DNA from 2 places in the Janthinobacterium sp. BJB301 genome. Region 2 is predicted to be linked to the other one. Evidence: riboswitches for the same ligand, from Rfam matches in the RefSeq annotation. Region 2 holds a riboswitch; the other holds the start of a gene.

Region 1 (4,342 bases), on a different contig from region 2:
GACCTACGCTACCGGCTCCGGCGTTTCCGCCGCCCGACAACGGTCAAGCGGACGCCTGCTCCTGCGCCAGCAATTTATTCATCAGCAATTCCGTCGCCCCGTAGCCGTACAGGGAATCGCTCTCCATGCCCGGCGTATCGAAGGGGATCGATTCCTCGCGGTTCAGCTTGGCAGGGTCCGCGTCCGCATAGCTGGCGCGCCAGGCGCGCTGCAAGGATTCATTGCGGCGGATAAAGGCCGGCATGGGCCAGGCGTCGCGCTCCCAGTGGAGGCTGTCACCCAGCAGGGGCCAGCGCTCGTTGAGCAGGGCCATGTCGCCCGTGCGCAGGCGGCGTACGGCCTGTTCCGGCCGCAAGCCTTCCAGCTCATCGAGCGTCGGCAAGCTGTCGCGCTTCGGCCCGAACATATACGCCAGCATGATGCGCCCGGCAGGCGCCCTGCGCGCCACCACGCCGACGGCATAGCCGCCGCCCGGCAAGGGCACGGCAAACCAGCTGCCTTCTCGGTATGGTAATGATCTCATTTCTTGAAGCCCCCTGGAATACACCGGACAGCCGCTGCTATCCGACGTTAAATTTAATTAGGGGCACAGTCTACGCGAAACGATGCAAAAGTGGCGCATGGTACGCCACAGTAACAAACCAATAGTTACAATATTTTCTCGTCATAGTGATACTGGGCAACAATCGGTCCCGCCTTGAACAGCGCTTCCTTCATGGCCGCGTCCAGGCGCGCATCGCGGCGGCGCATCCATTCGAGCAGCATGGCCGCTTCCTTGCGGCTGGTGTCGCCCGCATGCGCGAGCACGCGGCGCAGTTCCGGGTCCGTGCACGCCTCGAAACGCTGGCTGTTCAAGTCCAGTGCCTGCAGCGCGGCGATGGTGGCGCCGATGGCGCGGTGCATGTCGAGCGCGGTGGCCGGCAAGCCGGATTCTTCCAGTGGGACGTTGGTCATGCGCATTCCTTTTCGCGTGGTGGTGACATCGGCTGCATTCTCCACCGCGCGGGCGAAAAGCTCAAGCGTCCACGACACGTTTCCACCCGTTCGGCCATAATCATGGCTCAGCAACAGCCTAAACCCCAGCGGCAGGAGCCCCATGTTCAATTTCGACTTTTACAATCCGACGCAAATCCTCTTCGGCCAGGGCCAGATCGCCGCCATCACGGCGCTGATCCCGCCGCATGCCAGAGTGCTCATGACGTATGGCGGCGGCAGCATCAAGCAGAACGGCGTCTACGATGAAGTCAAGGCGGCGCTGGCCGGCCATACCTTGCTGGAATTTGCCGGCATCGAACCCAATCCCAGCTATGAAACCCTGATGCAGGCCGTGGCCATGGTGAAAAGCGAGCGCATCGATTTCCTGCTGGCCGTCGGCGGCGGTTCCGTGGTCGATGGCACCAAATTCATCGCCGCGGCCGCCCTGCATGAAGGCGAGGCGTGGGACATCCTGGCGAAAGGCGGCAAGATCGTCGAGGCCGCCCTGCCCTTCGGCACGGTATTGACGTTACCGGCCACGGGTTCCGAAATGAATGGCTCGGCCGTGATCACGCGCAAGGCCACGCAGGAAAAGCGCTCGTTCATGAGCCGCAAGGTGTATCCGAAATTCTCCGTGCTGGACCCGTCGAAAACGTTCACCTTGCCGCTACGCCAGGTGGGCAATGGCGTCGTCGATGCGTTTGCGCATGTCATGGAACAGTATTTGACCTACCCTGTGAACGCGTCCGTGCAAGACCGCTTCGCCGAAGGCATTTTATTGACCTTGATCGAGGAAGGCCCGAAAGCCCTGTCGCACCCGGACGACTACGACGTGCGCGCCAACGTGATGTGGAGCGCCACCCTGGCCTTGAACGGCCTGATCGGCGTGGGCGTGCCGCAGGACTGGTCCACGCACGCCATCGGCCACGAATTGACGGCATTGTACGAGCTCGACCATGCGCAAACCCTGGCCATCATCCTGCCCAGCATGCTGCGCGTGCGCAAGCAGGCCAAGCGCGCCAAGCTGCTGCAATACGCGGCCCGCGTGTGGGGACTCGACGGCGGCGACGAGGATGGCCGCATCGAGGCCGCCATCGCGCGCACGGAATTCTTCTTCCGCCACATGGGCGTCAAGACGCGCCTGGCCGACTACGGCCTGAACCACGCCAGCGTGGATGCCGTCGTGTCCGCCCTGGAAGCGCACGGCATGACGGCGCTGGGCGAGCAGCGCGAAGTGACGCCCGCCGTCAGCCGCAAGGTGCTGGAACTGAGTCTGTAGCGCAGTTTGCAAATTCCAGCCACACTGTTGTAAAACGGTCAGCCAGGGGGACAGCTGGCCGTGGTTCATGCTAAGCTGTCAACCGCTAGGGGTCCTGGAGTCGTTATCCGGGTGAGAGATACCCTTCGTACCTGATCTGGATAATGCCAGCGAAGGAAAGCGCAAAGTACCTCCCTCCTTTGATAGCTCCTGCGTTGGCGCCAGCCGAACAAGCAGCCTGCCGTGCTCTTTACAGAGACGGCTTGAACCACGAGCAATCTATGTCCACACCGAATTTATCTGCGCATTTTTCCCGTCCTGTACTGACCCTGGCCATCCTGCACGCGTTTGCCGCGCCTGCCTTTGCTGCGAACGACACCGCCGAAGCCACCGATCCGCAGGCCCAAAACATGGCCGAAGTCGTCGTCACGGCCAGCAAGGCGCCGGCCGCCAAGCGCGCCTCCGTGGGCGGCTTTACCGACGCGCCGCTGCTGCAGACACCGGCGTCCGTCACCGTCATTTCGCAAAAAGACATGCAGGACTTGCAGATCCGCAATCTCAGCGATGCCGTCAAGCTCGACGCCAGCATCAACGAATCGTACAACGCCGTCGGCTACGCAGAACAGTTCACCATCCGCGGCTTCAAGCTCGACACGAACTCCAGCTACCGCAAGGATGGCGTGGCCATTCCTGGCGACACGCAAATTCCGCTGGAAAACAAGGAACGCATCGAAGTATTAAAAGGCCTGGCCGGCTTGCAGGCAGGCGTGGCCGCGCCTGGCGGCGTGATCGACTTCATCGTCAAGCGCCCCACCGCCGCACCGCTGCGCAGCGTCACCGTGGAAGCGCGCGAACGGGGCACCGTGTATGGCGCCGTCGACCTGGGCGGACGCCTGGAAGACACGCGCTTCGGTTACCGCGTCAACGTGGCAGCCGAGCGCCTGCGTTCCTACATCAAGGGCGCGGACGGCAACCGTCGGTTCATTTCCGGCGCCTTCGACTGGCAGATTTCCCCGCAAGCGCTGCTGCAGCTCGACGCCGACTACCAGGACAAGGCGCAGGTCACGGCGCCCGGCTTCCAGCTGCTGAGCAACGGCAGCCTGCCGGCCAACGTCAGCGCCGACACCATGCTCAACAAGCAGCCGTGGACGCATCCGGTGGAAACCGTCACCAGCAACCTCGGCCTGCGCTTCCAGTACGCCTTCAATGATGACTGGCACGCCACCCTGTCCGCCAACCAGCACTCGTTCAAGCGCGACGACTACACGGCGTATCCGTATGGCTGCAGCCCGGAAAGCTGGGCGCCCGTCTTCTGCAGCAATGGCGATTTCTCCGTATGGGACTTCCGCAGCCTGGGCGAAACGAAAAAGCCGCTGAGCGCGCAAGCCATGATCCAGGGCAAGTTCGCCACCGGCAGCCTGCGCCACGAATTCACTGCCGGCGTGTCGTACTTCAACCGCAAGGACCGGGCCGGCAAGTACGTGTACGACGAAGTGGGCATCAGCAACATTTATCGCCCCGTCATCGTCGCGCCATCCGACGGCGTCACGGGCCCCGTGCGCCTGGTACGCAACGACAAGGAAAAATCCGTCTTCGTGCAGGACATCGTCAGCCTGGCGCCCAACTGGAAGCTGCATGGCGGCCTGCGCCACATCAATGTGGATGGCTACCAGTATGTGCTGAAGGCCGACACGGAAATCCGCGCCAAGCACGACTTCCTGTTGCCGAACGTGGCGCTGGTGTACAACCCGCAAGACAATATCGCCGTGTATGCATCGTATTCGCAGGGCATGGAGCACGGCGGCACGGCCGACCGCTACGCGGAAAACGCCAATGTGGAACTGACGCCGAGCCGCTCGAAGCAGGTCGAATTGGGCGTGAAGGCGGACCTGACGCAGGACTTCATGGTGGCCGCCACCCTGTTCCAGATCCGCAAGGGCCTGGAATTCAACCAGTACCTCGACAGCAGCATGAGCACCTACAACTTCGTGCGCGCGGGCCAGGCCCAGCACCGTGGCCTGGAATTGTCTGCCCAAGGCAAGGCATCGGCCAACCTGAACCTGGGCGCGTCCATCACGGCCCTGAACAGCCAGCAATCAGGCACGGGCA
Region 2 (4,342 bases):
GGGTCGTCGCTGCAGTAGACCATCACGTCGAAGCCATCCTTGACCAGCGCTTCTGCCGCGACCAGGGTTTCCGGCATGTGCGGAAACAAGGTTTTTTCGTCGCCCAGCACTTCCAGCTTCACCAGATTGCGCCCGCCCAGGAGCTCGCGCGCCAGTTGCAGGGTGTAGACGGCATCTTTTGCGTTGTAGCAGCCGGCCGTGTTCGGCAAAATCGTGTACTGGTCCGGTGGCACGAAATCGAGCAGGCTGGGCGCGTTCGGGTCCTGGCCAATGTTGACCCTGCGGATCGCCACCGTGATGATCTGCGCTTCCGCCGCATCCGTCGCTTCGCGCGTCTGCGGCAAATCCTTGTACTTGCCGCTGCCCACCAGCAGGCGCGATGGGTACTGTTTTCCCGCAATGGTCAGCAGGTCGTTGTTTGTTGCGGTGTTCATGTGTTCTTCCTTCTCTATTCTCAACTTAACCGCCGCCGATGGCGCGTACTATTTCCACTTGATCTTGCGTCTGCAAGACCTGCCCTGGCCACGCCTTGCGCGGCACGACGTTGCGGTTGACGGCCAGCGCCAGCGCCTGGTTTTCCAGCGACAGGGCGGCGATCAATTGATCGAGGGTTTGCCCCGGCGGCACCTGGTGCGGTGCGCCGTTGAGCGTGATGGATATCAATGCAGGCATCACGCTCTCCTTCAGACCTTGCGGTACAGCTCGGCGCCGTTCTTGATGAATTCGATGGCCTTGATTTCCATGCCCTGCTTGAGCGCCTTGTCTTCCGCGATACCCATGCCGGCCGCGTATTCGCGCACCTCCTGCGTGATCTTCATCGAGCAGAAATGGGGGCCGCACATGGAGCAGAAATGCGCCACCTTGGCCGAATCCTTGGGCAGGGTTTCATCGTGGAATTCGCGCGCCTTGTCCGGGTCCAGGCCGATGTTGAACTGGTCGTCCCAGCGGAATTCGAAGCGGGCTTTCGACAGCGCGTTGTCGCGGATTTGCGCGCCCGGATGGCCCTTGGCCAGGTCGGCCGCATGCGCCGCGATCTTGTACGTGATGATGCCATCCTTGACGTCCGCCTTGTTGGGCAGGCCCAGGTGTTCCTTCGGCGTCACATAGCACAGCATGGCCGTGCCATACCAGCCGATCATGGCCGCGCCGATGCCCGAGGTGATGTGGTCATAGCCGGGCGCGATATCCGTCGTCAACGGCCCCAGGGTGTAGAACGGCGCTTCGCCGCACTGCTCCAGCTGCAAGTCCATGTTTTCCTTGATGAGCTGCATCGGTACGTGGCCCGGACCTTCGATCATCACTTGCACGTCGTGCTTCCACGCAACCTGCGTCAGTTCGCCCAGGGTTTTCAGTTCGCCCAGCTGCGCCTCGTCGTTGGCGTCGTAGATGGAACCGGGACGCAAGCCGTCGCCCAGCGAGAACGACACGTCATACGCCTTCATGATTTCGCAGATCTCTTCGAAATGCGTGTACAGGAATGATTCCTGATGGTGCGCCAGACACCATTTCGCCATGATGGAGCCGCCGCGCGAGACGATGCCCGTCAAGCGCTTGGCCGTCATCGGCACATAGCGCAGCAGCACGCCCGCATGGATGGTGAAGTAGTCGACGCCCTGCTCGGCCTGCTCGATCAGGGTGTCGCGGAAAATTTCCCACGTCAGATCTTCGGCCTTGCCATTGACCTTTTCCAGCGCCTGGTAGATGGGCACGGTACCGATGGGGACGGGGCTGTTGCGCACGATCCATTCGCGCGTCTCGTGGATATGTTTACCTGTGGACAGGTCCATCACATTGTCGCCACCCCAGCGGATGGCCCAGGTCATCTTTTCCACTTCCTCGCCGATGGAAGACGTCACGGCGGAATTGCCGATATTCGCATTGATCTTCACGAGGAAATTGCGGCCGATAATCATCGGTTCGACTTCCGGGTGGTTGATGTTGGCCGGAATGATGGCGCGGCCGCGGGCGATTTCCTCGCGCACGAATTCCGGCGTGATTTCCGCCGGGATGCTGGCGCCGAACGACTGGCCAGGATGCTGGCGGCCCATCAGGTCGGCCAGGCGTTCGCCCATGGGGCCGGAAGCTTTCAGCTCGCGCAAATATTCCTGCCGGCGCATGTTTTCGCGGATGGCAACGAATTCCATTTCCGGCGTGATGATGCCTTGGCGCGCGTAATGCATTTGCGTCACGTTCTTGCCGGCAATGGCGCGGCGCGGCTTGCGGTGCAAGTTGAAACGCAGCTCGGCCAGTTTCGGGTCCGCCAGGCGGGCGATGCCGTAATCGGAGGTCGGACCGGGCAATTCTTCCGTGTCGGCGCGCTCCATGATCCATGGCAGGCGCGGCGTATCCAGGCCCGAGCGGATGTCGATCTGCACGTCCGGGTCCGTGTAGGGGCCGGAGGTGTCGTAGACGTAGATCGGCGGATTCTTTTCGCCGCCGAATGACGCTTCCGTATCGGACTGGCTGATCTCGCGCATCGGCACGCGGATGTCGGGGCGGCTGCCTTGCACGTAAATCTTGCGCGAATTGGGCAGCGGCGCGATGGCGGCTTCGTCGACCGTGGCGGTGGCGGAGAGGAATTTCGGGTTGGCGTTCATTTTGGCTCCTTGGCTAGACTATTTTTAAGCCTGGAGCCAGCTAAGGAGGTTCGGCTGCGCGCACGCGGAAAAGCGGGGTGCGTTCATCCTAAAGCTTCCCTTCGCTGGCATTATCCAGATCAGGTTCGGAGGGTATTTCTCACCCGCGCTTGCACCGTGTTTCCACAGCGAAAGGCAGGACCCCTAGCGTTTGCCGCCTTGCGGCAGCGAGCCAATTATACGCGGTTCACGCCGCGTGGCCAGATGATTTCTTGCAGGTGTCGTCTTTGCGCATCTGCTGCATTGCAACAGACGCCATCGCGCTTATTTCTTCTTGCCCCAGCGCCAGCTGGTCGGTTCGCCCTTCAGCTGGCAGATGAAAATGAGCACGGCAACGATGGCCACTTCATAGACGATGTAGCCGACCAGCATGGTTTGCGGCGGAAACAGGAAGGCGCCGCAGGCGAACAGCGCCAGCGCGGCCAGGAACACCAGCCAGCCTTGCCAGGTGATGGGCAAGCCCCAGCCCCAGCCATAGGTCTTGGCGGGGAACCAATAGGAGGGAGATTTGTCAGCCATGATGCTTTCCTTGTGGATGTGGATGGCACCAAGTATAAATCAGGCGATGCGCAAGCGCTCCGTGACATCGAGGCCGATGCCGCGGTAGCCGATGAAGCGGCTGCCATTGTCGAACATCGGTTCGCCGCTCACTTGCAGGTACTGCGTGCTGCCGTCGAGGTTGGCGCGGCTGTAGATGAAATCAAGGAACGGTTCGCGTGCGGCAATTTTTGCGTCGAGCAGCGCGCGTTCGGTGGCGTTCCAGCGCTGTGGCTCTTCCTCGCTGCCAATGCCCAGCATTTCGGCCACGGGGCCGGAAAAGCGCGTCAGATTGCCTTGCGCATCCTGTTCCCAGTACCAGTCGGACGACAGTTCCGTGAAGCGCTGGAAGCGCGCTTCGCTTTCGCGCAGCTCCGCCGTGCGCGCTTCCACCATCTGTTCCAGCGACTTGTTGTATTCGGCCAGCTTCTGGTACAGCAAGCGCACTTCCAGCATGTTGTGGATGCGCGTTTTCACTTCCACCAGGTCGAAGGGCTTGCTGACGAAATCCTTGGCGCCCGCTTGCAGCGCGCGCAGCTTGTGGCCGGGCTGGGCCGTGATCACCAGCACGGGCAGATAGCTGCCCGCTTCGATGTCGCGCAAGCCTTCCATCACCTCGAAGCCATCCATTTCCGGCATCTGCAAGTCGAGCAGGATCAGGTCGTAACGGTGCTGCTGGTGCAGCGCATGCACGGCTTGCGGATCCATGGTGGAGGTGATGCGCGTATAGCCGGCATTGCGCAGCACCTGTTCCAGCAGCATGACGTTGGCCTCCTGGTCATCAACGATGAGGATGCTGGCGTTCAGGATCTCGGTGGCTTGAAGCATGGCGGTATTCCTAAAATTAAGTGCTGAATTAGCGTACTGCGTGAGTGTCGTCGGCCAGGCCGTGCGCGGCCGCATGGTGCAGGGCCACGTCGAGCGCATCCATGAACTCGACGACCTTGATCGGCTTGGTCAAATAGCGGAAGAAACCCGCTTCCAGGCCTTTCTCGATGTCGCGCGGCACGGCGTTGGCCGACAGGGCCATCACGGGAATGTGGCTGGTGAGCGGGTCGTCGTGCAGGATATGCAGTGCGCCGAAGCCGCTGATGCCGGGCAGGTTGATATCCATCAAGATCACGTCCGGCTGATACGTGCGCGCCAGGTCGATGCCCAAGTGCGCATCG

What was found. Region 2 has a riboswitch for thiamine pyrophosphate ahead of thiC (phosphomethylpyrimidine synthase ThiC). Riboswitches for the same ligand answer to the same signal wherever they lie in the genome.
Region 1: it holds a riboswitch for thiamine pyrophosphate, as region 2 does, so the genes downstream of both, CSQ91_RS11960 (TonB-dependent siderophore receptor) here and thiC (phosphomethylpyrimidine synthase ThiC) in region 2, are expected to answer to the same signal.

Annotation. Positions count from the first base shown of each region.
Region 1 is NZ_PDZJ01000001.1:2,700,140-2,704,481, forward strand. Features, by position in the region: gene CSQ91_RS11945 (Imm26 family immunity protein) at 44-523, opposite strand; gene CSQ91_RS11950 (ferritin family protein) at 649-954, opposite strand; gene CSQ91_RS11955 (iron-containing alcohol dehydrogenase) at 1,097-2,254, shown strand; TPP riboswitch at 2,332-2,429, shown strand; gene CSQ91_RS11960 (TonB-dependent siderophore receptor) at 2,515-4,342, shown strand, end outside.
Region 2 is NZ_PDZJ01000006.1:153,042-157,383, forward strand. Features, by position in the region: gene CSQ91_RS26205 (thiazole synthase) at 1-434, opposite strand, end outside; gene thiS (sulfur carrier protein ThiS) at 460-663, opposite strand; gene thiC (phosphomethylpyrimidine synthase ThiC) at 684-2,597, opposite strand; TPP riboswitch at 2,677-2,792, opposite strand; gene CSQ91_RS26220 (hypothetical protein) at 2,901-3,155, opposite strand; gene CSQ91_RS26225 (response regulator) at 3,195-4,001, opposite strand; gene CSQ91_RS26230 (PAS domain-containing hybrid sensor histidine kinase/response regulator) at 4,030-4,342, opposite strand, start outside.